Regions from separate parts of the Aeromonas jandaei genome, predicted to be linked through region 1. Evidence: riboswitches for the same ligand, from Rfam matches in the RefSeq annotation. Region 1 holds a riboswitch; each other region holds the start of a gene.
The links. A riboswitch is a leader RNA that binds a small molecule or an ion and turns the genes downstream of it on or off. The one in region 1 is predicted to bind cyclic di-GMP.

Region 2: linked by a shared signal. The riboswitch ahead of gbpA (N-acetylglucosamine-binding protein GbpA) and the one ahead of WE862_RS04355 (immunoglobulin-like domain-containing protein) in region 1 are both predicted to bind cyclic di-GMP.
Region 3: linked by a shared signal. The riboswitch ahead of WE862_RS20575 (glycosyl hydrolase family 18 protein) and the one ahead of WE862_RS04355 (immunoglobulin-like domain-containing protein) in region 1 are both predicted to bind cyclic di-GMP.
Region 4: linked by a shared signal. The riboswitch ahead of WE862_RS20620 (glycosyl hydrolase family 18 protein) and the one ahead of WE862_RS04355 (immunoglobulin-like domain-containing protein) in region 1 are both predicted to bind cyclic di-GMP.

Annotation. Positions count from the first base shown of each region.
Region 1 is NZ_CP149571.1:879,685-886,930, forward strand. Features, by position in the region: gene WE862_RS04350 (FG-GAP-like repeat-containing protein) at 1-810, opposite strand, end outside; gene WE862_RS04355 (immunoglobulin-like domain-containing protein) at 982-3,174, opposite strand; cyclic di-GMP riboswitch class I at 3,229-3,314, opposite strand; gene prlC (oligopeptidase A) at 3,739-5,781, shown strand; gene WE862_RS04365 (putative bifunctional diguanylate cyclase/phosphodiesterase) at 5,986-7,246, shown strand, end outside.
Region 2 is NZ_CP149571.1:1,407,091-1,414,336, reverse strand. Features, by position in the region: gene WE862_RS06860 (ferredoxin reductase family protein) at 1-980, opposite strand, end outside; gene WE862_RS06855 (hypothetical protein) at 1,287-1,520, shown strand; gene WE862_RS06850 (M3 family metallopeptidase) at 1,605-3,470, opposite strand; gene WE862_RS06845 (methyl-accepting chemotaxis protein) at 3,759-5,441, shown strand; cyclic di-GMP riboswitch class I at 5,706-5,791, shown strand; gene gbpA (N-acetylglucosamine-binding protein GbpA) at 5,857-7,246, shown strand, end outside.
Region 3 is NZ_CP149571.1:4,376,330-4,383,575, reverse strand. Features, by position in the region: tRNA gene WE862_RS20605 (tRNA-Ala) at 224-299, shown strand; tRNA gene WE862_RS20600 (tRNA-Ala) at 328-403, shown strand; tRNA gene WE862_RS20595 (tRNA-Ala) at 467-542, shown strand; tRNA gene WE862_RS20590 (tRNA-Ala) at 591-666, shown strand; tRNA gene WE862_RS20585 (tRNA-Ala) at 700-775, shown strand; gene WE862_RS20580 (ExeM/NucH family extracellular endonuclease) at 944-3,130, opposite strand; cyclic di-GMP riboswitch class I at 3,426-3,514, shown strand; gene WE862_RS20575 (glycosyl hydrolase family 18 protein) at 3,631-6,600, shown strand; gene WE862_RS20570 (chemotaxis protein CheV) at 6,798-7,246, shown strand, end outside.
Region 4 is NZ_CP149571.1:4,390,040-4,397,285, forward strand. Features, by position in the region: gene WE862_RS20620 (glycosyl hydrolase family 18 protein) at 1-1,696, opposite strand, end outside; cyclic di-GMP riboswitch class I at 1,803-1,890, opposite strand; partial or broken gene WE862_RS20625 (NahK/ErcS family hybrid sensor histidine kinase/response regulator) at 2,092-5,565, opposite strand; gene WE862_RS20630 (DUF2975 domain-containing protein) at 5,783-6,331, shown strand; gene WE862_RS20635 (helix-turn-helix domain-containing protein) at 6,339-6,548, shown strand; gene WE862_RS20640 (hypothetical protein) at 6,555-7,246, shown strand, end outside.

The DNA of each region.
Region 1 (7,246 bases):
GGGGTGGCCAGCGCTTATATTTTCAGGGATGAAAGGATTGCCGGATAAATCAACGACTCTGATCGGCTTTTCCAGATATTCCAGATGGTTGGTACCTGAGTTGCGAGCACCATAATAGACATGTACGCCCTGCTTGTTATTGTCAAAATTGAGGGTCAGCAGATCGTCAATACCATCCTGGTTGATGTCATGGAAACGCACGGCAGTATGGTTGATGTTGCCGGTATTGAGCAGCAAGCCGGCTTCTTGCCAGGTCTGTTCATTGTTGTCAAAGCGGTACCACTTGAGCTCGCCAGTGCGATCGGCTCTGCTGACCACCAGATCCTTTATGCCATCGCCATCAACATCGGTACTGGCAACGGCAGTACGCATGGCTTTGCCGAGAGGTAGCCGGTCGACCAGATTGAACTGGGTTGGTACTGTCATGCTATTGCCGGATACCACATCCAGCGTCACCGTGCTGGTGACGCTGTTGATACCATCCGAAATTTCTACGGTGAAACTGTCGCTGCCAACATAACCGCTGCTGTCAGGGGTATATAAAAAAATACCATCTCCACGATGTTCAATTTGGCCGTGACCAGTGCGAGTTTGCGGCGAATAGCTTTTAATGAAGACCGGATCTTTTTCAACGTCGTAGACGTTTAAAAGAATGTCACCAGTGGAGGAGGGTTGGTTATTGGCAACAGTGTATTGGTTTTCTTTATCCCAGATATGTGGTGCTTCATTTGGTATGGGGGCCAGAAGTGGCTGTGCAATACCAATATGAGGCAAACAGGTTAACAAACCCAATAATTTTATTTTATTCATCCGATATATCCTTGGCGTAATATGTCCTGATGGGGTTAACAACGCTAAGCCATCTGATATAAATCAGTAGCTTTTATTTTTATAAGTATCATCTGCGTATGATGAACAGATTATCTTGTTATTTTATGCAGGGGAGAGGCACGCCTCCCCCCGCTTATATCATCTGTAAAATCAGATTTTAATCCAGGCATCGCTCCAGGCACTGCCGGTACCCGGCGCATAGTGGCTGGTCGAGCCGCCACACCAGCCGCTGTAGGGCCAGGGTTTGCACTCGTAGTTGCCACCGGCATTGCTGACCCGATCACCGGCCTGATAGCTGGTGTTGGGGGCGTAGGCCGGGTAGTCACCCTCGCCACCGCCGCTGCTCTGCTCGGTCAGCGCAACCGGGAAGCGCTGTACCACCGGTTGCTGGCTATCTGCCAGACCGTTGATCACCACTTCGTAGCTGCCATCGGTCACATTGCTGCCCTGCAAAACCAGTGCGCTGGTGCCGTTCACCAGGCTGGTGGTGTTGCCATAGCTGCGACCGTTCTGCTCCAGCGTGGCAGAGATCTGTACCGGGTTGGCGGTGGTGACATTGAAGCGGATGGAGACCTGACCGTTGACTATGGTGTAGTCGGAACCCATGGCGCTGACAGTGAAGTCGCTGCTGCCGATCACCGGCGGCTTCTCGCCACCATCGCAGTCGCTGTCTCCCTGCAGACGCCAGACGCCCCACTCACCGGTCGTACCCGGCTCGTCGTTCTGGGTGCACCACTCGGCGCGCCAGCTCTTGCCGTTATGGCTGACGATGTCGCCGCCGACGTAGGTCTTTTTGGCATCCCAGCTGTTCTGACAGATGGCGCCCTGCTCCCTGACGGTCACGTTGCGCTGCTGGGTGACACGCTGGCCTGCGCTATCGCTCACCAGATAGGTGAGGGTGTAGCGGCCGACCTTGCTGCTGTCGACGTTGCCGCTGACCTGAATGTTGGCGGTCAGATCGCCATCTTCCTCATCGTGGGCGCTGACGCCGGTCATGACGTTGAACGGCGTGCCGAGCTCGATAGTGGTGTCCGCAATACCGGTAAAGACCGGCTTCATGCTGTAGACCTCGACGGTGCGAACCTGCTCGGTAGTCTGGTTGTCGCTGTCGCTCACCTTGTAGGTGAGGGGATAGAGACCGATGCGCTGGGTATCGACGCTCCCTTCTACCTGGATCTGGCCGGTCAGATCGCCATCTTCCTTGTCATTGGCGCTGACGCCGGCCAGCGGGTCAAAGCGGGTGCCGTGCTTGACGCGGGCATCGCTCAGGCCGCTGAACACCGGCTTGCCGTTCTCGTCCGGCGGGGTGATGTTCTGATCGTGGATGAAGGGGCCGTAGCTCTTGATGAAGGCTTCGTTGTAGGCCTGACCGGCCGCGTTACGACCCATGTCCCAGTTGATGGACCAGGTCATCACGCCGCGCAGGGGCTGACCCTGGCTCTTCAGCTTGTTGAAAGCATCGAACAGATCCTGCGGATTCTTGACGTAACCGGTGGCGGCCGCATCGATATTGGTCGGAATGCCGAATACCAGCTTGTCGTGGGGGATCTTGTAGTAGCCGCGGCTGCCGTTGATCAGCGAGTCCGCCATGTAGTAGATGAACTCTTCTTTCAGGGCATCGTTGTTCTGGGCGATCCAGCCTACCCCGTCGATCCAGATGCCGTCGCCACCCTGGTTGTAGAACTGGGGATTGATCCAGTCGTAGTAGCCTTCCAGCGCCCGCAGATAGGGGGTATAGAGACCGCTGGCGGTCAGGTAGGGGAACTCGGGCGCCATGGTGATGAGGAAGTTTTTCCCCTGTGCGCGGTAGTGATCCTTGACCAGCCGCAGGGCTGCCGGGATCACGGTCTGGTTGTTGGCGGCAGTGATGGCGGACTGCTCCAGATCGATGTCCAGACCGTCGAAGCCATAGGTCTCCACCAGACGGATGATCTCGTCGGCGAAGGCCTGCTCCTGACCGGTACGCAGCTCGATATGGGCATCGGCACCGCCCAGCGCCAGCAGCACGGAGCGGCCCTGGCTGTTCAGCAGGGCAATCTGCTCGATAAACTGGCTCTCGCTCATGCCGGTGGCCGGGTCGAGCTTGAAGGTGGGGATGGGATCGCTGCCGTACACCTTCATGAAGGAGACATCGACCACGTTGTATTGCGGATTGACCTGGTCGAGCTTGACGCAGGGGGCGGTACCGCCCTGATAGCCAGAGCCACCGCACCAGTTGTGCCAGTAACCCACCACGACACCGGACTGGGGATTGACCATGGCCTGGCCGGCCGAGGCGGCCTGCGCCATGGGGGCGCCCATGCCGAGCAGACAGCCCAGCAGGGATAACTTCAATTTGTTCATCTTGATATCTCCATACAGTACAAACGGAGCGTCCAGCTATGGCCGAACGCTCCCGGGGGCAGCCCCGCTGTCATAGGAAATCTCCCTTAGACCGGTGGCTTTGCGTCGTGCCCTTTCGGGTCACTTTGCCTTTTTCACCCGTTCTCCGTGCGGCACAGAGAATCAAGTGACCTGAGTAACAGGCTGCTTATGATATGCACTTAAAAACAAATTAATCAATGTATGTGTATGATTTGTTTTGGTTATTAACTTGTTGGTTAGTTATTTTCCAAGCATGGAAAGAGCCGGTGATAGGCCGCTGTGACCTACTCATTTGTCGATTGGATTTGGTCTGCCGCCTTGCGCTTCGAGAGTTGAAAAAGCCGCAAAAAGAGCAAAAAAGTACCGATTATTCATGCTGTTGCCATCCAGTATCTGGCAGAGAGGTGTTTGAGCTCACAAAGAGGGGAAAACAGTGCTGACAGGCGGATTGAAGCTTGATTATTGCGTGACTTGGCCACATGTTAGAGAACCATGAAGAGCTGCTAAAGCGGTCTGTTCAAGACCAAACAAGAGGTAACCGGGATGAATAACCCTTTGCTGTCAATGGATTCGCTGCCACCTTTCAGCCAGATCCAGCCTGATCATGTACAGCCCGCCGTGACGCAGGCCATCGCCGATTGCAAACAGAAGATCAAGGATGTGCTGGCGCACACCGAGCCCCACACCTGGGACAGCCTGATCGCCCCGCTGGAAGAGGTCAACGACCGTCTGGCGCGGATCTGGTCACCGGTCAGCCACCTCAACTCCGTGCTCAACAGCGAACCACTGCGCGCGGCCCACGATGCCTGTCTGCCGCTGCTCTCCGAATTCCAGACCTATGTCGGTCAACATGAAGGGCTCTATCAAGCCTATCTGGCGCTCTCCGAGAGCGATGATTTCCCGCGGCTTGGCGGCGCCCAGCGCAAGGAGATCCAGAACACCCTGCGCGATTTCCGTCTCTCCGGTATCGGTCTGCCCGCCGAGGCGCAGCAGCGCTACGGCGAAATTCAGGCCCGCCTCTCCGAGCTGGCTTCCCGCTTCAGCAACAACGTGCTGGATGCGACCCAAGGCTGGCACAAGCTGGTGGCCGATGAAGCCGAGCTGGCCGGTCTGCCGGAGAGCGTGCTGGCGGCGGCTCGTCAGATGGCCGAGTTCAAGGGTAAAGAGGGCTGGCTGTTCACGCTGGATATTCCCTCCTACCTGCCGGTGATGATGTATGCCGACAACCGCGAACTGCGCGCCGAGATGTATGAGGCCTTCACCACGCGCGCCTCCGATCAGGGGCCCAATGCTGGCAAGTGGGACAACTCCGCCATCATGACCGAGCTGCTCACCCTGCGCAGCGAGCTCGCCAGGTTGCTGGGCTTTGCCAACTATGCCGAGCTGTCGCTGGCGACCAAGATGGCCGACAAGACCAGTCAGGTGGTGGATTTCCTCACCGATCTGGCGGCCAAATCCCTGCCGCAAGGCAAAGCCGAGCTGGAAGAGATCCGCGCCTTCGCCGCCGAACAACATGGCCAGAGCGAGCTGGCGGCTTGGGATATTGCCTACTACGCCGAGAAGCTCAAGCAGCACAAATTCTCCATCTCCGACGAGCAACTGCGCCCCTACTTCCCCGCCAACAAGGTGGTGAAAGGGTTGTTCGAAGTGGTCAAGCGGGTGTTCGGCATGAAGGTGCGCGAGCGCCTCGGCATCGACACCTGGCATCCGGATGTGCGCTTCTACGACATCTTCGATAGCGAGGATGAGCTGCGCGGCAGCTTCTATCTCGACCTCTATGCTCGCGAGCACAAGCGGGGCGGTGCCTGGATGGATGTCTGCCTGGGTCGTCGCTACCGTCAGGATGGGTCGCTGCAAAAGCCGGTCGCCTACCTGACCTGCAACTTCAACGGCCCGGTGGATGGCAAGCCTGCGCTCTTTACCCATGACGAAGTGGTCACTCTGTTCCACGAATTCGGTCACGGCATTCACCATATGCTGACCCGGATCGACGTGGCTGGCGTGGCCGGTATCAACGGCGTGGCCTGGGATGCGGTGGAGCTGCCTAGCCAGTTCCTCGAGAACTGGTGCTGGGAGTCGGAGGCGCTGGCCTTTATCTCCGGCCATTACGAGACCGGCGAGCCGCTGCCTGCCGATCTGCTGGAGAAGATGCTGACTGCCCGCAACTTCCAGGCCGCCATGCAGATGCTGCGTCAGCTGGAGTTCGCTCTGTTCGACTTCCGCCTCCATCAGGAGTTTGACCCGGCCAAACCGGATCAGATCCCGGCGCTGCTGGGAGAGGTGCGCAGCCAGGTGGCGGTGATGACGCCGCCTGCGTTCAATCGCTTCCAACACAGCTTCTCCCACATCTTTGCCGGCGGTTATGCGGCGGGCTACTACAGCTACAAGTGGGCGGAAGTGCTCTCTGCCGATGCCTTCTCCCGTTTCGAGGAGGAGGGGATCTTCAACCCGGCGACCGGCCAATCCTTCCTGCAGAACATTCTGGAGAAAGGGGGCTCGAAGGAGCCGATGGAGCTGTTCCGTGCTTTCCGTGGCCGGGAGCCAAAGGTCGATGCGCTGCTGCGCCATAGCGGGATTGCGGCATAACCTTTATCCCCGCCGTAGCGGTGAGCTTCAAGCAGATACGCTTTTGCGGCATAGTGGGATCAAGGCGTGATTTTTGCCATAAAAAGGGACCTTTTGGTCCTTTTTTCATGCCTTTTTAATATCTTGCTGAATGCATGTTTGCACTGCCCGCGCCTCTTAAGTAGAGTCGTGTTCTACATCTTCAAGGAGAGAAAGCCCCTTGCCATGAGGCGAGCACTCGATTCCGTCTATCAAATCATCTCCAGTCTGGCTCATTCGAGTGGTCAGGGATATTTCGATACCTTTGTGAGTGAAATCGCCGCGGTTGTGATGGCTGATGTCGTCCTGATCGCAACATGGGAACCAAACGCTGCCCAGTTCAGGGCGCAGGCCGCTTATCCCTCCTGTCTTGAACCCGAATCCCTGCAACTGCCGCTAACCGGCTCGCCCGATGCCATCACCTGGCATGAGGGAGAAGCCTGGTTCAGCGACCGTCTGCTCCAGCTCTTCCCCTATGTGCCCCTTGCGCAGGAGTGGCAGCCACAGGCCTATGCCGGCATTGTGCTCAAGAATGCCGATGGCGAGCCCATCGGTATCTGCAGCCTGCTCTATCGCCAGCCGCAGGCCAACATGGGCAAGGTGATGGGGTTGCTCAAGCTGCTGGGGCCGCTGGCTGGCCGCGAGCTGGCCCTCCTGCTGCAGCGCGCGCAGCAGCCGCTGCCCGATTCGCCCCATATGCTGCAGAGCATGCTCTCCCATGCGCCGGTCGGGATCGGCAAGCTGGATCTTGCCGGGCGAATCCTGTGGGCCAACCCGGCCATCGAAAAGATGCTGGGATACCCGCTCGACGAGCTGCTCCATCGCACCATCTCCGACATCAACCATCCCGAAGACTGGATGCGCAGCGCCGAATACTACGAGCAGCTCTATCGTGGCGAGCGCAGCAGCTTCACTCAGGAGAAGCGCTACTTCTGTAAGGGCGGGGAAGTGCTGTGGGGGCGGGTGACGGTAACCCTTATTCGCGATGCGCTACAGCAGCCGGATTATCTGATGGTGCTGCTGGAGAATATCGATCCCCTCAAGCGCCACGCCGAGCAGCTCAAGCTCTCCCACCGGGTCTATGACAACCTCTCCGAGGCGATCCTGGTGTGTGATGACGACAGCCGCATCATCTCGGTCAACCCGGCGTTCGAGCAGATCACCGGCTACAGCAGCGAGGAGGTGTGTGGCCAGCGCCCCAGCATCCTCAAGTCCGGCCTGCACGATCAGACCTTCTATGCCGACATGTACCACGCGCTGGAGCGGGTGGGGGTATGGCGCGGCGAGGTGTGGAACAAGCGCAAGAACGGCAAGCTCTACCCGCAGCAGCTGATGATCAGCACCCTGCGCGAAGGGGGCAAGATTCAGCAATATATCGCCATTTTCAGCGATCTTTCCCAGACCAAGCTCGCCGAACAGAAGATCGCGGCACAGGCCAACTATGACA
Region 2 (7,246 bases), 530 kb from region 1:
CCGGCCCCCAGCCAGAGGGCTCGCCCTCCCCCTTGCGGGGCGACAAAAGCGCCATAGGGGCCGGTCACCACCACCTCATCCCCGACGCGCGCCTCTGCCACCAGCTGACGGGTATGATCCCCGAGCGCCCGCACCGCGATCACCAGCTGGCGCCGATCCGCCGACACCCGCACCAGAGTAAAGGGGTGCGGCCCCTCCTTGGCGTCAAATTCGAAAAAGGCAAACTGACCCGGGCGGTAATGGGCGAGCGGCCGCTCCAGCTGCATGGTCAGCTCGCAGGTCTGATCCGCCAGCGTCCGCACCGCAACGACCCGGCCGGGATGGCGCTTGCGCGCCCCCACTTGCCCCAGCAGGGAGTAGAGGGCCCCGATAGCGCCGATCCCGCCGATCAACCAGATCGCTACCCCAACCGGCGTCATGGCTCCCACCTGAGGCAGCAGGCAGAGCCCGTGCCCCCAGCCCGCCAGATAGATGAGCGGTGCCAGCCGGTGGATCAGCCGAAAACGGCCATAACTCACCAGCGCCAGCAAGCTCACCACCACCAGTGCGATCAGCAGATAGAAACTCCACTCCCCCAGAGTATTGCCAAGGGCATGGAGCGAGATGCCACTGCCTGCTCCTGCACCAGCTGCGGCCGCGCTGGCCCCACGCCGGGCGGGGCGGCTCAGCCAACCCGCCGAGACCGCCCACTTGGGCGCCTCCACCAGCAGCCAGTGAGCGGTCAGTGCCAATGCGCCGCCGATGGCCGTCTGGCGGTGCAATCGCAACATCCGGTCCAGACCGCCACACCACACCTCCAGCTGCGGCAGGCGCAAGGCCAGCAACAGCGAAATGGCCATATAGGCCATCCCCAGCAGGCCCGTCAGCAGCAACATCTCATGGCGCCAGGGCCACACCCCGTTGGCCTCCCCCGCATAACCCAGCCACCAGACTCCGACCGCCAGCAGCGGCAACAGCCACCACACCCGTTTACTCGTCATAACATGCTCCCAGGTTCCATCGCGGCAGGGCCTCGCCCCTGCTCATGGTTCCATTACAACCCCGTCCGGTCACAAGACTTTGCCAGAGGGGGAAGCTTGTGTGGCAATGTGTGACAAACGGCAACAGCAGAGGGGCCCGCCAGCCCCTCTGGTCACCCTTGCTGACTGGCCCTCTCTTCATGAGGGATTGCGCAAAATCCACCTCTGCCGTGATTGACGACCCGCCTGCAAAAGGAATCAAATGGAGACGACATATATCTGCGGCGAACAACCTGCCGCCCACTCCCCCGGACGAGGAGCCTCCCCTTGCTTTCATCCACCGAACAACGCTACTGCTCAAGCTGTCAGCGCGAGACCAACCATGTCGTGGTGCTGGTCGACAAATCCTTTGGCCAGCAGCTGACACCGGAGCAAAAGCGCAAAGCCTTTATCAAGGACTTCATTACCGGCTGGGCCGCCGGCCCCTTTCTGGCCAACATGGATCGCTTTGAGCGCCACGCCATCTGTGAAAATTGTGGAAAAAAGGTCATCGATGAGTAGTAAACAATGAGCAAAAAGAATGGCAGGAAGGTTGCCCCGCCTGCCAATTGCCGTATCAAAGCAAGTTAACGCCTATTAGATTGCTCACTGCACGCAGCTCCGCCCCTCCCCGGCATCCCCCGCAAAGTAGTGCCGGGCAATCCACGCCTCGAAGTCGGCCAGCATGCGACTCTCCGACTCGCGGTTGTCGGCGATGAGCTCGGCGCCGTGCACCACCCGGATATGAGCGTCGAGGGGCGAGCACGCACCGGCAGTTGGCCGCTGCTGCGCGGCCGCCATGCAGGCTTGCGCTTGCAGCCACGCCTCGGCGGCGCTCAGGTTGCACGCCTCGGCCAGCGGCACGGCACTGAAGCCTTCACCGGTCAGGCTGCGCAATGTCTCATCGTGAGTCATGCCGTTGCCCGGCCCCCAGTAGTGGGCAGCCAGATCCGGCCCGATGCGCGGGTTGTCGGTAAGGTAGCCATCGCGCTTGAGGAAGTAAGTGCGGGTCTGCTCCACCGCCATCAGCGCCAGCAGGTAGCCGTGATAGGCGCAGGCCGACTCCTGATTAAGGAGGTGCGGAATGGCCAGCAACGGGCGCGGGCTCACGACCCCGAGGATCTTGCGCTCCCACTTGCGGGCCAGCGCCAGCACAGCCTCGGGAGTGCGATCGCTCTCTGCCATGGCGTAGAGATCCCGCTCGAAGTAGGCCACCAGCGCGATCTGGCGCTCATTGAAGGCCCGAAACGGCTGGCGGGCGGCGATCATTTCCTTGATGAGGGCATCGGGAACAGCCTCTCCCGCCGCATTTCTGGCATAGCGTTTGAGCCAGTCGGCATCGTCCAGCAGGCTGTCGCAGAACATCGACTGGGTCTCGGCATAAGCCATAGAGGTGGGCGGGAACTCCTGGGAGAAGCAGGGCGCATTGCCGGTAACATTGGCAAAGTGCGCGGCGTGGCCTCCCTCGTGGAACAGGGTATTGAGGCCACTCCAACCGCTGCCCACCTGCACCGGAGCGGCCAGGCTGGTGAAGTTGACCACCGCTGGTATCCACTCACCCTGCTGGAAGAAGCTCGGTACCGGGCCATGACAGAAGCCGTTCTCGTATTTCCCCTCCCGGGTCAGCAAGTCCAGGGTCAGGGTAGCCCCGCGATACTGGATGCCGAGACGACGGAAGCTCTCGACCCAGTCCCGCAGCGCCCGCGAGAAGGGCACATAGGGGTCGAGCTGGCGGGTCACGTCGCCACTGACGAAGTAACGCAGGTTGTGGGGCAACAGGGCCGCCTCCCCTTTGGCCGCTGTCAGTTCGACCAGACTTTGCTGCAACCGGGCGTCGGTGCGGGCGATGAAGTCATCGAGGATGGCGAACAGCTGATCTGGGCTCATCTGCTCGTTCTTGCGCACCTTGTAGGCGAAGTAGTCGCGATAGCCCATGGCGCGGGCAAAGCGGTTGCGCAGCGCCACCACCTCGAGGAAGCCGTTGTCGACCACCCACTGCTCCAGGGTGTGGAACATGGCGATGGCGCTTTGGCGCACCGCCTCGTTCGGGCTGGCGGCAAGGGAGGTGCTGGCGGCGGGCAGGCTGCCAGCCACCTGCTGGCCCTGCTCATCCAGCAGGGTCAGTTTCAGCCCTTTGCGGCGGGCAAACAGATCCGCCTCAGCAGCCACCAGCTGGTCCATCAGGGTGGCGGCAACGGGATCCTCGATGACGTTGCACTCGAAGAAGGCGATCCAGCCCGCCAGACCCCGTTTTAACTCTTCATCTTCGGCGAGGGCGTGCATCTTGCGCAGTTCCGGCAACCGCTCCGGATTGGCGCAAAAGGCCTTGTAGGCCTGCTCGGCTGCGGTAAACCCGGCCTGATCGTCGCTGGTGCCCATATAGGTGGCCCAGAACAGATCCTCCTTGCGTCTGTGAACCTGCAGATAGTCGCGATTGAGCTGGTCAAAATACTCTCTGGCAATCGAACTCATAAATTCCCTCTTGTCGCAGGAGCGCTCCGGATGGCCCCTATTCTGGTTGGTGAAATGCCAAGCTATTCACATTTTTCGGCAAATCGTGCGAAGAAACCCTTTTCAACATGCTACCCGAAAGCGGGCTGTAACCTCTGCTGACTATACTGATGTTAAAACGCTCATTTAAACAGGCTCGCCAAGCCACTGAAAGTAAATGAATTGTTAAATTAGACGTTCAGCAAGAGAGATAGAGGCTACCGCTGTATCGAGCCACCATAACATCAACGGGATAACGAGGGGTTAGTCATGTTCAAGCTCGGTGATATCACCGTGAGCCGCAAATTGATCTTGCTGCTCACGGTTGCGTTTGTCGGTTTCGTGTCACTGCTGCTCATCTCCGCCAACGCACTCCAGCGCAATCTGATGAGTGAACGGGAAGCGCGACTCAATGCCGTGCTGGGACAGGCCATGAGCCAGATCCAGTTTCTGGCCAGCACCCTGCCGGCAGAGCAGGCGCAGCAGGAAGCGCGCAAGCTGCTGACCAACATGCGCTTTGATGGCAACAACTATTTGTTCGTCATCGACGAGAGCCGCAAGATGCTGGTACATCCCATCCGGCCCGAACTGGTCGGCCAGACCATGGGAGAGGGTTCGGGTGCCACCGCAGGGCAGTTCTGGTTCCAGATGGTCGACATCGCCCGTGGCGGCAAGCAGGGAACCCTGCAATACATCTGGACCGGCCCGTCTGGGGAAACCGCTGACAAGCTCTCCATGGTCTCTGGCTATCAACCCTGGGGCTGGATCCTCGGCACCGGTATGCTGCTGCAGGACATCCACCAGACCATCTGGGCCCAATACATGAAGATGGGCAGCGCCACCGCCATCGTCATTGTGCTGATGGGGCTGCTGGGCTGGCGCATCACCCACTCCATCGTCTCCCCGCTCAACCAGATCAACCACGCCATGCAGCGGGTCGCCAGGGGCGATCTGGTGGTCACTATTCCGGTGCAGGGCAAGGATGAGCTGGGCATGGTGGCAAGCTGCACCAACCAGAGTCTCGATGCCATCCGCCACGCGCTGCTGGAGGCAAGTCAGGGGGCCCGCAACGTGGCCGATGCCGCCCTGCGCATCGCCGCCTCCGCCGAGCAGACCAATCAGGCGGTCACCAATCAGCGGGATCAGCTGGCCCAGCTCGCTACCGCCATGAACGAGATGAGTACCACCATCTCTGACGTAGCGGGCCATGCCGAGAACACGGCGCGCGATACCCAGGAGGCGACCGGCGAGGCTGGCCTCGGCAACCGGGATGTGCACGCCAGCGTGAACGGCATCAAGGCGCTCGCCAGCGAAGTGGAACAGGCGACCCAACAGGTCAATCAGCTCAAAGAGGGGGTCATGCAGATCGGCGAGGTGACGGCGGTCATCAGTGCCATCTCTGATCAGACCAACCTGCTGGCCCTCAACGCCGCCATCGAGGCAGCCCGAGCCGGCGAGCAGGGCCGTGGCTTTGCCGTGGTGGCCGACGAGGTGCGCCAACTGGCCAGCCGCACTCGCCAGTCCACCGAAGAGATCCAGAGCACCATTGCCCAGCTGCAACAACGGGCCGTCAGTGCAGCCAATGCTATGGATGCCAGCCGCAAGCTGGCGGAGAGCAGCGTCGATCAATCCCAGCAAGCGGGCCAGGATCTCACCCTGATCGTCAACCACATCCAGCATGTGAGCGACATGGCGACCCAGATCGCCACCGCCGCCGAGCAGCAGAGCATGGTGGCCGAGGATATGAACCGCAACGTCAGCGGCATCAACGACTCGGCGCTGGAGATGTCCCAGTCCGCCTCGCAACTGGCGCAGGAGAGCGAACTGCTGGCCGGTCTATCCCGCAGCCTGGATGAGCGGCTTGCTGTGTTCAAACTGGGCAAGGAGTCCTCCACTGCGCCAATGATGGCTCCCGTATCTCCCCCCTCCGGAGAGCAGCGCGCCCGTCATTGATGGCGTCAACCCGTGTCGCCTTGTCACCCGACCTGCCAGCCCAGCTGGCAGGTTTTTTTACGCCGACAACACGCAATCAGCATGCACCTTATCGGCATATTCAACGGTATTCGACGCCATTCACAAATTAGAGAACAATTTAAAAACAGTCAGTTAGAATGATCCATGTGCCGTTGAACGGTGCATTTAAACATTTAACTTCAAATAATTAATCAATGCGGTGCACAATGGTGATGGCCGAACATTTGGCCCATCACTAACCATCTAGTCATTTGGCAAACTGACCGAAAGGTCGGGACGCAAAGCCTCCGGTCTACAGACGTTTTGTCCAGGATAGCGGGGTTGCCACACGCAAGTGTGCATCGGGGATCTCCCCGGCCAACTGACTGCCCACATCTATCGAACAGAGGAATGTATGGCAGCAAAAATCCAACTCAATCACATCGCGGCGATGCTGGCCCTGCTGGCCCTGCTGGCCAGCGGCAGCGCCCTGGCCCACGGCTACATCAGCCAGCCCGAGAGCCGCAACTACCTGTGCAAAACCGGTGGCAACAGCCAGTGTGGCGGCGTGCAGTGGGAGCCCCAGAGCGTGGAGGGCCCATCAGGCTTCCCGCAAACCGGCCCGCAGGATGGTCAAATCGCCTCGGCGGGCAGCCCGCGCTGGAGCGAGCTGAACATCCAGACCAGCGACCGCTGGGCCAAGCGTGAAGTACAGCCCGGCCCCTTCGCCATCAGCTGGACCTTCACTGCCAACCACGTCACCCGCAACTGGCGCTACTACCTCACCAAGCAGGACTGGAACCCCAACCAGCCGCTCACCCGCGCCTCGTTCGACCTGACCCCCTTCTGCGTCATCGACGGCAACATGGTGCAGCCGCCCAAGCAGGTGACCCACAACTGTGTCCTGCCGGATCGCACCGGTTATCAGGTGATCCTCGGCGTGTGGGAAGTGGGCGACACCAGCAACAGTTTCTACAACATCATCGATGCCAAGTTCAAAGATGGCAGCCAGCCGCCGCTGGAGTGGAGCCAGGCAGGCACCATCTACCCCTCCATCGACCTCGCAGTGGGTGACAAGGCGATGACCCGGGTATTCGATGCCAACGGCGAGCGCCCCGAGCTGCAGACCGTACTGACCATCACCACCGCCGAGCAGGGCCAGAAGAACAGCTGGGCCCACGCCCTCGCCAGCAAGATCAACGCCGAGCAGAGCCTGATCCGCGCCGGTCAGCAAGGAGCCGATGGCCAGTTCAATCCGATCTACGGTATGAACCCCGTCTATCTGAAGCGAAACAGCAAACTGGAGCGAGTCGAGATTGATCTGCAACAGCTGCAGCCGCCGGTAGTGGACAGCATCAGCGTCAGCGGTCTGGCCAGCGACTATGTGCTGGACAACGGCAAGGCAACCCTCGATTTCACCGTCACCGCACAGGGCGATCTGGCCGTCACCAACACCCTCTATGACCACGGCGGCGTCGCCAAGGGTGAAAGCAGTGCCGACATCAAGGACAGCAGCCACACCTTTACCATGGCGCTGGAAGGGCTCAAGGCAGGTCACCACCAGCTGGTGATCAAGGCCACCCCGAAAGCGGGCGGCGAGACCATTCAGCAGACCATGGATCTGATGTTCAAGGAGCAGAGCAGCGGCGAATACGACTTCGTCTTCCCGAACTCGCTCAAATCCTATGCCGCCGGCACCAAGGTGCAGCAGCCGAAAAATGGCAAGGTCTATCAGTGCAAGCCCTTCCCCTACAGCGGCTACTGCCAGCAGTGGACCACCACAGCCACCCAGTACGAGCCGGGCA
Region 3 (7,246 bases), 1.1 Mb from region 1:
TCATGACTGGGTGAGTGGCGGCCGAGGCTGTGGTGTTGCGAGCAGCACGCCAAAGTGCCGGTTAAATGGCCGGATTGCGGCATTTAGTCGATAAAAACAACGACTTGCTGCAATTTTGATTAAACGCGCCAATCGGGGTGATTTTAGGGTTGACACTGAAGCGGGTGATGCCTATCATGCGCCTCCGTTGCCGGAGATAACTTCGTCAGCGCCGAGGTGAGTTGGGGTTATAGCTCAGCTGGGAGAGCGCTTGCATGGCATGCAAGAGGTCCGCGGTTCGATCCCGCGTAGCTCCACCAAATTCTCCTCGAACAATCTGGAATCAAAGGGGTTATAGCTCAGCTGGGAGAGCGCTTGCATGGCATGCAAGAGGTCCGCGGTTCGATCCCGCGTAGCTCCACCAGGTTCCTGATTGAAATGAAGTACCCAGGGCAGTGCGGTGTGTATCACCCAGGCCGACCTTTGTGGGGTTATAGCTCAGCTGGGAGAGCGCTTGCATGGCATGCAAGAGGTCCGCGGTTCGATCCCGCGTAGCTCCACCATTATTGAGGATGAATGGCCGCCAGAACCATTCATTCAGTGCCGAATTTGGGGTTATAGCTCAGCTGGGAGAGCGCTTGCATGGCATGCAAGAGGTCCGCGGTTCGATCCCGCGTAGCTCCACCAAATTCAGAGTGACATCAGTCATTCACACACATCGGGGTTATAGCTCAGCTGGGAGAGCGCTTGCATGGCATGCAAGAGGTCCGCGGTTCGATCCCGCGTAGCTCCACCATCTTTCGTAAAGAAAGTCGAAAAGGCCACCGCATTGCGGTGGCCTTTTTGTTTTCTCAGGCATTTATTTTCCCCATACTTTCCAGCCTTTCATTTGCAAATCAAATGGCCAAAACTGAAAAGCCCGCGGGTATCGCGGGCTTTTGGCTACTTTCAAGCAGGTTGCCGGTTAGCGCCGACGGCGCCAGGCCAGCGGCAGCAGGGCCAGCAGGCCGAGCCCCAGTGCACCACCGCCACTTGAGCCGTGGTCCGGTTTGACGGCATCACCCTTCATTTTCAGATCGACGATGATGGGGTCGTGGTCGGAGGCGCTGAACGGATTATCCGATTTCAGCAGGGGGCCGGTGTACTGGTTGCCGTACTCGAACAGGCTGCTCTCGAAGGAGTTGATGTGCCAGTCGGCCACGTTCGCCACCTTGCTGGCCAGCGCCGGATTGGCAAGGGCATAGTCGAGGGTACCGAGTTCACTGTCATAGCTGTAGGAGATGGCTTTCTCCTTGTTGAACTTGACGTTGAGATCGATCAGGCCATAGTTGCGAGTCACCTCGCGACCGAGCTGTTCATAGGACTGGTCGCCGATAAAGGTGTGAGAGGCCGATATGATCTTCCGCTCGCTGGTGGCCGGGTTGTAGTCGGTCAGTACCCGGATCGGGTCTTCTTTGGCGTAGGAGTTGAAGTCGCCCACCAGCAGCACCTGTCCCGGCAGCTTGCTGACCGCTTCACCCAGCACCTTGGCCGCACTCACCCGGAACTCGGTACACTTGCCCTGCAGGTCGGCCGGTTCTGTCTTGCCATCGCCGTTTTCATAGCAGCCCGAGCCCTTGGACTTGAGGTGGTTGACCACCAGCGTCAGCGGATCCTTGCTGCCAGCTACGGTAAAGCTCTGTACCAGTGAATCGCGCTGGCCGGCAGTTTTGGCCACGCCACTCGTGGTATAGCGCTGCTCCGGCATGCGGATGACATTGGCCTCGCTGGCCGGGGTGAGCAGGGCCGGACGATAGATCATGGCCACCATGATGGCGTCGCCACCGAAGAATTTCTCGCTGGTGAGGAGGCTTGCTGGCAGGCGGACATAGGCGTAGCGCTTGCTCGCATCCTTCTGTTGCTCGTTGAGGCGGGTCACCAGATTGTTGATGGCGGAGTTGTCGCCAAAGCCGTTGTTCTCCATCTCCATCAGGCCGAGCAGGTCGGCATCCATCTCGGTGATGGCGTTGACGATCTTGGTGCGCTGCTTCTCGAAGTCGGCCAGGCTCTTGGCGCCGCGGTTGCACCCTTTGGCGTTGTCGGCATCCGCCTGATCTTTGCACAGCACGTTGAGCGCGCCGCCAATGCTGGAGTGGCTGGTGAAGTAGTTGAGCACGTTGAAGCTGCCAATCCGCAGATCGCTGCCAGTGGCCCGGGCGGGTGCCGGCTGGCGGTCATCTTCCGGTGTACGCAGCAGGGCGCCGGTGCTCAGGGTGACATCGCTGGGTACCACCAGACGGAAGGCATCCTTGTTGTAGACAATGACGCCCTCCAGCCCGGTCAGTTGATCACCGATACGCAGATAGCCCTGATCGGCATCCCAGCCCGGGAACCAGGGCAGTACGCCATCCGGTGCCTTGTAATCAGACTCGACCACCAGCCGGTTGCTGCCATTTTTGGCAGCCAGAGCGACCGCTTCCGGGCTGCTGGCAATATGGAGCTGGGTCGGCTTGAGCAGCGGCGCCTTGTGGGAGAGCTCGACGTTGTTGCGATAAACCTTGTAGTCGAAGCCGTAGTTGCGGGTCAGGTGGAGATCGCTGCTGCTGTCGAGCCGTACCCGCATCCCTTCGTGGCGATTGAGTGCCTGCGCCAGCGTCTCCCCTTCATTGACCTGCAATACGCTGGTCGGCACCGTCAACCCCTGTGCTGTGACCTGCAGGCGGGCTTTGTTGGCCTCGAAAGTGGGTTTGAGCTGGGTGCCGCCGTAGTACTCCTCGACCCTGGCTTCGAGGCAGACTTCAGCCCCCGGCTTGAGGGCCGGGTAGTTGGTCGCAAGTTTGCTGTCATTGAGATAGACAAAGATGCCATCGGAGGTGGCCGGGTTGCCATCTCCCGCCGGATCAGTCAGATAGAAGCCTTTGGTCAGGCTCTGGCCGAGGGTGGTGACGACACCGCGCACCATGAAGGTACCCGGACTGATTTTTCCCGTGATGTTGCCGTTTTTATCGGTCACGGTGTCGGTCGCGAACTGGCTCCCTGAGCCTGTTCCCTGAATGGTCGGAATGGGGGTGAGTTGCGCCGGATCGGAGGGGCAGACGAAGGCTGCGTGGGCGCCGGGGGCAGCGAGGGCCAGCCCCACGGCCAGAGACAGCAGGGTGCGAGTACCTTTCATAAGTGTTCCTTTTTTATTTTTGCCAGTGTTTCCATAGTCCTGGTCGCTGACCAGGGGCGCGCATTGTCACATTTTCGGCATCTCGTACCAGTGAGCCAACGCACATTACCGGGATACAAATGAGCGCAGGTTGGCGTTTTTTGACTTGGCTAACATTCTGAAATTACTGATAAAACACTTACCGGTTGGTGTGGTGGGAAAGTGTGATCCCGCTGGCAACCACATATTTTTCTCCGAGAATGAAGATTGAGACTCGGCTGCATGCTTTCTATACTCGGCTTGTTCCTCACGGAACCCAGGTAAAGGGCAAACCGGTTGAAATGCCGGGACGCAATACCTCCGGTCTTCCGATCAGATGATGATCCAGATAGCGGGGTTTCCCCGGGTGAAGAGGCAGTGTGCGGCGAGTCCATGGCCGGTAGTCTCCCTCCCTTCACGCAGGTTGCGCTTGTGCTTTGCCTTGGTCACCAATGCCAAGACAAAACAAGGAAGATAACAATATGCAACAGTTCCTGAGGCCCAGCCGGCTTGCCGTGCTGGTGGCCATCGCTGCCATGCCCGCCTGGGCGCAGGCAGCCTATCCCGCCTACAAGGCCGGTACTGCCTATAAAGCCGGTGACATCGTCAGCAATGCCGGCGCTCTATATGAATGCAAAGAGTTCCCCTACTCGGGTTGGTGCGGGGCATCACCCTATCACTATGAACCCGGTGTCGGGGTGGTCTGGGCGGATGCCTGGAAGCTCTACGGCGGTGAAGTGCCGCCACCGGCGCTCGGCGTGGCCGTCAGCTCTCCGGCTGCCGGTGCCAGCTTCAACGAAGGTGCCAGCGTTGCGCTGGCGGTGACCCTGAGTGGCCCGGTGACGGCGCTGGTTCGGGTGGAATACCTTATCGACGGCAAGCTTGCTGCCACGGCCAGCGCCTCGCCCTGGGGCGCCAGCTGGAGTGCTGCGGGCGTTGGGGCGCACGCCCTGAAAGCGCGGGCGCTGGATAAGGATGGCAAGGTACTGAGCGAGGCTGATTCGAGCTTCAACGTTGCTGCCGTGGTGGCGCCAGAGGCGCCCAAGGTGAGCATCAGCAGCCCGGCCAGCGGTGCCAAAGTAACGCTCGGTCGCAGCGTGGCGGTGAGCGGCAATGTCACCGATGCCAACAACGATGTGGCCAAAGTCGAGCTGTTTGTCGATGGCAAGAAGGTAGGGGAAGACAATGCCGCCCCCTGGCAGGTCAACTGGACACCCGATGCCAAGGGCAGTGCCGCCCTCAAGCTGGTTGCTACCGACAAGACCAATCTGGTCGGCGAGTCGGCGGCAGTGAACGTCACTGTCGAGGAGGCCGCGCTGCCACCATCCGGTGGCAACCTCTCCTGCGATATCCGTCAGATCTATCGTTCTGATGGCTACGAGTGCATGGGGGATGACCATGCCCGCCGGGTCATCGGCTACTTCACCTCGTGGCGCACCGGCAAGAATGGCCTGCCCGCCTATCTGGTGAGCGACATTCCGTGGAGCAAGATCACCCACATCAACTACGCCTTCGCGGCGGTGGACGAGCAGAGCCACACCATCAAGGTGGATGACTCGGCGACCAAGATGACCTGGGATGGCGTGCCGGGTGCCGAGATGGATCCGGAGTTCGCCTACAAGGGGCACTTCAACCTGCTGTCGAAGTTCAAGAAGCAGTATCCGGACGTGAAAACCCTGATCTCGGTCGGGGGCTGGGCCGATACGCGCGGCTTCTACACCGCCACCACCAAGGGCGACTGCTCGGTCAACACCGATGGCATCAATGCGCTTGCCACGTCGGCGGTGAGCTTTATCCGTCAGTACGGTTTTGACGGGGTCGATATCGACTATGAATATCCCACCTCCATGAAGGATGCGGGCAACCCCAACGACTTCCCGCTCTCCAACCAGTGCCGCGGCAAGCTCTTTGCCAACTACAAGGTGATGATGCAGACCCTGCGCAGCAAGCTGGATACGGCGGGCAGCGAGGATGGCCGCAAGTACATGCTGACCATCGCCTCGCCAGCTTCCGCCTATCTGCTGCGCGGCATGGAGAACTTCCAGGTCACCCAGTACCTCGACTACGTCAACCTGATGACCTACGACTTCCACGGTGCCTGGAACCACTTTGTCGGCCACAACGCCGCCCTGTTTGACAACAAGGCAGACGCCGAGCTGGCGCAGTGGGGCGTCTACACCCAGAAAGAGTTTGGCGGCATCGGCTACCTCAACGCCGCCTGGTCTGCTCACTACTTCCGTGGTGCGCTGGCGGCCGGCAAGATCAACGTGGGCGTACCCTATTACACCCGCGGTTGGCAGGGGGTCAGCGGTGGCACCCACGGTCTGGGTGGCAAGGCAGCACTGCCGAGCCAGAGCAATTGCCAGCCGGGTACCGGTGGCGGCACCATTCCGTGCGGTAACGGGGCGGTCGGCATCGACAACATCTGGCACGATCTGGACAAGAACGGCAAGGAGATCGGCGGTGGTGCCGTCCCCATGTGGCATGCCAAGAACCTGGAGCACGCAGCCGATTTGGGGATCACCACCATGCCGAGCTACGGTCAGGCCTGGGGTCTGGATCCCAACAACCCGGCTCACGTGATGCAGGGCAAGTATGTCCGTTACTACGACGACAAGGCTCATGCGCCCTGGCTGTGGAACGAGGAGAAAAAGGTGTTCCTCTCCACCGAGGATGAGGAGTCCATGGGTCACAAGCTCGACTACATCGTCAATCGTGGTCTGGGTGGCGTGATGTTCTGGGAGATGGCGGGTGACTACGCCTACGATCCGGTGAAAAAAGAGTACGGCATGGGGGATACCCTGACCACGCTCGCCTACGACAAGTTTGCCAAGGCGACCAAGTACAACACCAAACAGAACGATCTGGCGGCTCCTGCAGCCCAGCTCGACATCGCGGTGAGCCTCTCCGGCTTCAAGGAGGGTGATTCCAACTATCCGATCAACCCGACCCTGAAGCTCACCAACAACTCGACCCAGACCATTCCGGGCGGCGCCCGCATCGAGTTCCTGGTGCCCACCTCTACCTCGGACACCATCACCGACCAGAGCGGGATGGGGTTGAAAGTGGTGGAGAGCGGCGGCAACCAGAACTCCGACGGGATTGCCAACGAGAAGGACTTCCACAAGGTGGCTCTGACGCTGCCGACCTGGAAAGCCTGGACGCCGGGCAGCGATGTGGAAGTGGCGATGACCTACTATCTGCCGGCCGCCGGTGTGCCGAGCGGTATCCGCATCATCAGTGGCAGCCAGACCGCGGGTCTCAAGGCCGAGTTCCCGACCCTGCCGGAGGCCGTACTGGGCTCGGGCGGTGGTGAGGGCGGTGCGACCTGCAGCAGCCAGAACATCAATCCGGCAGCCTACAAGGCTTATCCGACCTGGCCGCAAGGGGATCATGCCAATGCGGGCGATCGCATCACCCACAACAAGGTGGTGTGGCAGGCCAACTGGTGAACCAGCAGTGAACCCAAGACCACCGATGGCAGCTGGAAGTCTGTCTGCAGTTATTGATTTTTAAATCAAGGAGATAAGTGAGGCTTAGGCCTCACTTTTTTTATCTGCATGGTCGATCTGGTTGAAAATGCGTCTGCCTTTCCTGGCAGGCAGCCTCTATAATAGAAGTCGATTAATAATCAGATGGATGTCAGCATATGGCGAGTATATTGGATTCAGTTGATCAACGAACCCAGCTGGTAGGGGAAAACCGCCTGGAGTTGTTGATGTTCCGTCTCGGCACCCGCCAGATGTTTGCCATCAACGTCTTCAAGGTGCGAGAAGTGGTCAAGCTGCCGCACCTCAACAAGATGCCGGGCTCTCACCACAATATCAGCGGGGTGGCCAATATCCGCGGCACCTCGATCCCGGTGATCAATCTGCGCAGCGCCATCGGCATGCGTCCCATGCCGGTCGACAGCGAATCCAACCTCATCATCACCGAATACAACCGCACCATTCAGGGCTTTCTGGTGGGGCAGGTAGCCAACATCGTCAATATGACCTGGAAGGATATCTTGCCGCCGCCGCGCTCGGCCGGGCGCGCCAACTACCTCACCGCCATCACCCGCATCCCGGAAGACGGGGTAGATCAGATTGTCGAGAT
Region 4 (7,246 bases), 1.0 Mb from region 1:
TGGCTGGCGGAGTGGTTCCCTCGCCATGACCCAGCCCCTCGTGCATGGCATTGAGGATGTCGCCGTTGTCGGCATCAATCTCCCAGGAGAAGAGGCCACCCAGCTTGTTGGCCAGCACATACTGCCCCTTGGCCTTGACCGAGCGGTCGTTGTCATAGGTGATGAGATCGCCGGTCGACGCCTTGAACAGATAGGGGGCCTCGGCCACCTCGTCGTAGCTCTTCTCCCAGCCGCTGCCCATGCGGTTGTTGACGATGTCGCGGTAATCGACCACGCCATCTTCCCAGGTGCCTTTCACCTTGCCGGTCGCCTTGCCGGTGAAGGGGTTGTTGCCCTGATAACCGCTCACGCCAGTCCAGCCACGGCCATACATGGCGGCACCGACCACCAGCTTGCCGGGGTCAACCCCCTGCGCCAGCATCAGGTTGACCGCCTTGTCGGTGGTGTACTTGGTGTTGGGATCCCAGCTCGCCGCATAGAGGTTGGTCTGGTGACCCAGCTCGGTGTTGCTCCATGCGCCGTTGTAGTCGTAGGTCATCATGAAGATGTGGCTCATGTACTGCTGGGCCGCGCGGTAATCGACATCTTCAATCTTGTCGTAACCGGCACCAACCGCGGAGGTGAGCTCATACTTGCGACCAGTCTGCGACTCCAGCTCGTCGAGCATGGCGCGCAGCTCCTTCATCAGGGTCACATAGGTTGCGCCATCGCTCGGGCTGCCCAGTTTCGGGTTGGCGCCCTGTCCACCCGGATACTCCCAGTCGATGTCCACGCCATCGAAGAATTTCCAGGTCTGCAGGAACTCTTTGACCGAGGCGACGAAGGTATCGCGCTTGCTCTTGTCGCCGAGGAAGTAGAAGGGATCGGAGAGGGTCCAGCCGCCGACGGAGGGGAGGATCTTGAGATCGGGGTAGGCCTGCTTGAGCGCCATCAGGGCGCCGAAGTTGCCCTTGTAGGGCTCGTCATAGGCGGTCAGGCCGCTTTGTGGCATCTGGACGGCAGCCCAGGGATCGTGGATCGCCACCTTGAAGTCGGCCCGACCGGCACAGGCACGCTGCAGCGCCTGGAAGCTCCCTTCGATCTCCTTGAGGCTGTCATTGATGCCATCCCCGCCACAGATGGGGGTAAAACCGTAGAGAATGTGGGTCAGGTTCTGGGCCGGGATCTTGTCCACGGTGAACTTGCGCCCGTAGACGCCCCACTCCACGTAGTAGGTGCCGACCACCTTGCCGGACTTGTTGGCGTAGGGCTTGTTGTTCTCCTGCAGCGCAGCCTTTAGCGGTGCAAGGTGGCTGCCATCGGTATCGGCGACCACTATCTCCTTCTTGTCGGAGAGGGTGCAGCCGTCGGCATTGCAGAGGGCTACCTGCATCTGGTAGCGGCCCCCCTTGTTCACCTTGAATTTGGCGGTGCCTGCCGCGGCGGAGGGGCCTGACCACACCTCCTTGCCATCGAGCAGCACCTTGGCGGTCTGGCCAACGTCACCGCTCCAGAGGTTCCAGCTTACCTCCACATCGGCGGCATCTTTCACCTTGACCAGATTGTTGTAGGAGGTTGCCGCCTGATCGACTTCGACAATGGCGAACTTGGTGGGGCCCCAGCCGATGGTGGGTTTGCCGGGCGCAGCCGCGTAAGCAGCAGAGGTACAGAAAAGACCGACCGCAAGGGCCAGCAAGGTAGGTTTTGGACTTGGCATTTGTTGTATTTCCCTATTTCGTTATTGTTTGCAACGAAAAGGGCGACGCGCCTGACAGGTAACGCAGACAGCAGTGCTCCTCCTTGGCAAAAGGAGCGCAACAACCTGTGGTGGCCCCGCTATCTTAGGTACTGCTGACCCTTAGACCGGAAGCTTTGCGTCCCGGCCTTTCGACCGGTTTGCCCTTAACACACTTCATTCGCGACAAGAAAAATCGCCCCTCGACTATAGGGGGGCGATTTGCGAAGTGCTACCTAGTAAAAATGACAGGTGATGGGACTCATTTCCGGGGAACTGGCTCGATATGGTGAGGATTATTCCGACATCAGCCTCTATCCCTCCCCCTTTCGCGCCACTCCCCTCCCTCCATCATTTGATTAATTTTGTGAGCTGGCTCACTGCACCGGCAACAACAAGCTGTTCATCAGAGCGCGCAGCTTGAGCGGTTTGACCGGCTTGCTGATGTAGCCGTATCCCCGCTCGCGGATCTGCGCCTGCAACTCGCTCTTGCGATCAGCGCTGATGATGATCCCACCCGGCTCGTCACCACAAGCCTGCTGCAGCGCGGCAATGGCCTCCAGCCCGGTCTTGCCGTCGTCGAGGTGATAGTCCGAGAGCACCAGTCTCGGCACAAACCCCTCCGCCACCAGCGCCTCGGCCTCGGCCAGATCGACGGCACAACGCACCTCGCAGCCCCAGCGGCCAAGCAGCGAACTCATCGCCGCCAGAATATCCCGCTCGTTGTCGATGCAAAGCACCCTGACCCCCTCCAGCTGGCTGTCACGCAGAGCGGGCGCGGCGACCGGATGGGCAGCCACCCGCCGGGTGGCCAGATTGAGGGTCACCGCAAAGACCGATCCCTTGCCCGGCCAGCTCTGCAATGTGAGCTGATGGCCCAGCACCAGCGAGATGCCGCGGGCAATGGCGAGCCCCAGACCCAGCCCCTGCTCCCTGGCGGTACGGGAGTGATCGAGGCGGGAGAACTCGTCGAAGATCGCCTCCTGCTTGTCTTGCGGAATGCCGGGGCCGTTGTCCCACACCTCGATGCGGATCTTGCCCCCCAGCCTGCGGCAGCCGAGTAGCACCCGACCGCCCGGGTTGTAGCGAAACGCGTTGGTAAGGAAGTTTTGCAGCACCCGCCGCAGCAGGCGCACATCGCTGTGCACCGCCAGCTTGCTCTCCACCACCGAAAAGTGGATCCCCCCCGCCTGCGCCAGCACCCCGAACTCCGCCTTCAGGTTGTCGAACAGCTCGTGCAGGGCGAAGTCGAGTTTCTTGGCTTTGAACTTGCCCGCCTCAAGGCGCGAGATATCGAGCAGATCGCTGATGAGATCCTCGGTCGCTCCCAGCGCATCGTCGATATGACGGGCGATCCGGGCAGGCTCCTCTTCGGCCGGCAGCATCTCCAGCAGGGAGGAGGTAAAGAGCTTGGCCGCGTTGAGGGGCTGGGTCAGATCGTGGCTGACCGCCGCCAGAAAACGGCTCTTGGATTGATTGGCCCGCTCCACCTGCTGGTTGACCAGCAGCAGCTGGCGGTTGAGTTCGGAGAGCTCGCGAGTACGCTCCGCAACCCGCGCCTCCAGATGTTCGTTGGCTTCGCGCAACACCCGTTCGGCATCACGGAACGGCGTGATATCGGTAAAGGTCATGACGAAACCACCGGCCGGCATGGGATTGCCCTGCATCTCGATCACCCGGCCATCGGGGCGCTCCCGCGCCGAGATATGGGCACTGCCCCGTTTCATAAACGCGACCCGGCGCGCCACATGCTCCTCGATATCGCCGGGGCCGCACAGCCCCTGCAGAGCGTTGTAGCGGATGATCTCCTCGATGGGGCGCCCCGCCTGGATAAGCCCGGGCGGATAGTGGAACAGCTCGATGTAGCGCCGGTTCCACGCCACCAGCTTGAGCTCCCTGTCCACCACCGAGATCCCCTGCCCGATATGCTCGATCGCCCCTTGCAGCAGACCACGGTTGAAGCGGAATACGTCGGAGGCCTCGTCCACTATGGTGGCGATCTCCTCGAGCTGCATGTTGCGCCCCTGCAGGGCAGAGGCGAGCACCAGCCGCGCCGACGAGGTGCCAAATACCCCGGCCAGCAGCCGTTCGGTGTGAGCAATCAGTTCGGCCGACGCCTGCATCTGCGGTGCCAGCGTGCCGCCATGCTCACCGGCAAAGCGGCCAAAGGCGCGCTTGACCCGGCTCGACCCGACGAAGCGGGCCGCCAGCATCTCCAGCTCCTTCACCGACACCCGCGCCTGATAGAGCGCAGTGGTATCGCGACTCGGCTTGCCGACGAAGTTGGCCGCCTGCAACCGCTCGCTCACCGCCGGACGGGAGAGCAGCGAGCCCGCCACATAGCCAAGCAGGTTGAAGAGCAGGCTCAGGAAGATGCACCAGGCCCCGAGGCTGAGATCGCGAAAAGCGGGCCAGTCGGGTGGCGCCAGCAACGCCTCCAGCGGCGAGCCGGCCAGCAGACCGCTCTCCGCCAGCAAAGTGATGAACCAGAGGCTCACGCCGAGGATCAGGCCGAGATAAACCCCCTTGCGGTTGCCGTGCCGCCAATAGAGACCGAGCAGCAGGGCGGGCGCAAACTGGGCCACGGCGCCAAAGGAGAGGTAACCAATGCGCGACAAGCTGGTGAGATCGCCAAGCCAGAGGTAGAGCAACCAGGCCGCCAGCAGGATCAACAGGATGGCGCCGCGGCGCACCTGCAGCAGCAATCGCACCAGCCGCTCATCGCGCCCTTGCTGCCAGAAACGGCGCAGCAGCACCGGCAGCACCAGATCGTTGCTCACCATGATGGCCAGTGCGATGGTGCAGACGATCACCATGCCGGTCGCTGCCGAGGTGCCGCCAAGGAAGGCGAGCATGGCGACCCCGTCAAAACCAAGGGCCATCGGCAGACTGATCACATAGGTGTCGGAGGCCATGTCCGCCCCCACCCACTGCTTGCCCGCCAGCGCCAGCGGCCAGATAAAGAGCCCCATCACGAACAGGTAGAGCGGGAAGATCCAGCGCGCCCAGTGCAGATCCTGCCCCTGATTGTTCTCCACCACAGTCACATGGAACTGGCGCGGCAGGCAGATGACCGAGCACATCGCCAATACCGTGTAAATAGCCAGCTCCAGCAGACTGCCAGGCGTCACCGCCATCACCGCATCGAAGAAGTGCCCCGCCACCTCGCTGCGTGCCTGACTCGGCTTGCTCAGAATGAGCCAGAGGGCAAAGCCCCCCACCGAGATAAAGGCGAGCAGCTTCACCACCGACTCGAAGGCGATGGCTACCACCATACCCCTGTGGTGCTCGGTGGCATCGAGATGGCGGGTGCCAAACAGGATGCTGAACAGCGCCAGCAACATGGCGACCCCAAGCGCCAGTTCGGCGGTATTGCCCGATATAGCGCTGGCGTGCCCCGTCCCTGCGCTGTTGACCATCAGCAGATCGAGCCCGGTCACGATCGCTTTGAGCTGCAGCACCAGGTAGGGAAGGATCCCCATGATGGCGATAAGAGCGATGAGCATGGCGAGGCGCTGGGATTTGCCGTAACGGGCGGCGATGAAGTCGGCGATGGAGGTGATGTGTTCCCGCTTGGCCACCAGAATGAGGCGCGCCAGCAGCCGCCAGCCAAACAGAAAGACCAGCATGGGGCCAAGGTAGATGGGCACCGGCGACCAGGGCGATTCACTCGCCTGGCCCACGGTGCCGAAGAAGGCTCAGGAGGTGCAGTAGACCGCCAGCGACAGGCTGTAGAGCAGCGGCTGCCCCTTCATGCGATGCCGCTTGTGCTTGTCCGCCACGAAGGCAATCAGAAACAGCAGCCCCAGATAGGAGAGCGACAATCCGATCAGCAACCATCCCTGGTGCATCTGCAACCCCTTGTCCATGTTGAGAATTTGTATGCAGGTTCGGCCAGTCTAGAGAGGTGGCCGCTAAAAGTCATCACCTTCAGACAGATTGAAATTATCGTTTTTCAATAAGTTTTATCTTGACTGTATATCGTAAAACAATAAACATCGCCGCCGTAAATATTGATAAACGATAAACTTTACCTTTCAGACAACACCCATCACGGCGAGGAATGAGATGATATCCAACAAACTCGAACGCTCGAGCATGCTGATCGAATGGCTGCTGCTACTGGCTCTGCTGGCGACCCCTTTGATCACCTTGCTGGAGGTGTGGACCCCCTTCGGTGGCGCCGATTTGCTGCAGGAGAAGCTCAACACCATTCTGAGCCGTCCCGGCATCAACCCGGCTGACTATCCGCTGCACTTCTCCACCCGGCTGCTCGGCACTCTGGTACAACTGTTGCCGGATCTGGTCTTCATGATGATGCTCTGGCAACTGCGCCAGCTGTTTCGCGGCTACCGCCACGGCCTGCTCTTCACCTTCGAGCAGATCCGCCGCTACCGGCAGATCGGGCTGCTGCTCTGTGCAACCTTCGTGGTCGAGTTGATCCACCTGCCCCTGCTGGATACGGTGCTCACAATGAGAGGTCCGGAAGTACTCGGTACCATAGCGCTGAGTACCTCCGATTTTCGGGTACTGCTGGCGGGACTCATCGTGCTGGCGCTGGCACTGGTCATGCGCGAGGCCAAACTGCTGGCCGATGAACAGCAACTGACGGTGTGAGGATCCCATGCCCATCATCATCCGGCTCGATGCCCTGCTGGCCGAACGCAAAATGACCGCTCGCGAACTGGCCCAGCGCATCGACATCACCGAAGCCAACCTCTCGATCCTCAAGAATGGTCACGCCAAGGCGGTGCGCTTTTCCACTCTGGAGGCCATCTGCCGTGAACTCCAGTGCCAACCCGGCGATCTGCTGGGCTACGAGCAGGAGCGCTAACCCTTTATGAGTCGTCATATCACCCTGTTTGCCCTGTGGCTGCTGCCACTGTGGGCCTGCGCCAGCGATAACGCGAGCGGCCCCCGCTACCTTATCGAAGAGGGCGCCAGCGCCAATGTGCTGCAAGTGCGCCTTACCATGCAGGGCGAGCCCCCTTTTACCCTGCTCCCAACCCGCTACTTGCCGGGCAGTGCCACACCGGCTTCCCCCGCGCTGGTCTGCCTTGCAGACAACCAGCCGGTTGCCCTCAACCAACCCTTCTCCTGCAAAGAGGTTGGCTGGCAGGTCGCTCTCACACTGGCGCCAACGCAAGGGGTGGATGCCTCGGCCCAACAGTCACTGCTGTTTGCCCCCGACCAGTGGCTATTGACCGAGTGGGGTAACTTTGTGCGCCAGCAGGGGAGCCACCAAGGGAAGGTGTGTCTGCCGGATGGCAGCTGCCAACCGTTACCGGATGTCAACCAGCCACCGCTGATCCTGCCATTTGGTCTGCAAACTGTGCCCGTCACCAAACCGGATCCGCGGTTGGTGCTGAGCCATGACGAGACCGCCAACCAACTCGATCTGCCGGCCTTGCAGCAACAACTGAATGAGATCATCGACTATCTGGCCTTTCAGCTCGATGTGGCCCCGCCCACTCACCCGTGGCAACTGGTGTGGCTCGGGCGAGATGTGGCAACCCACTCCCTTGGCGGAGC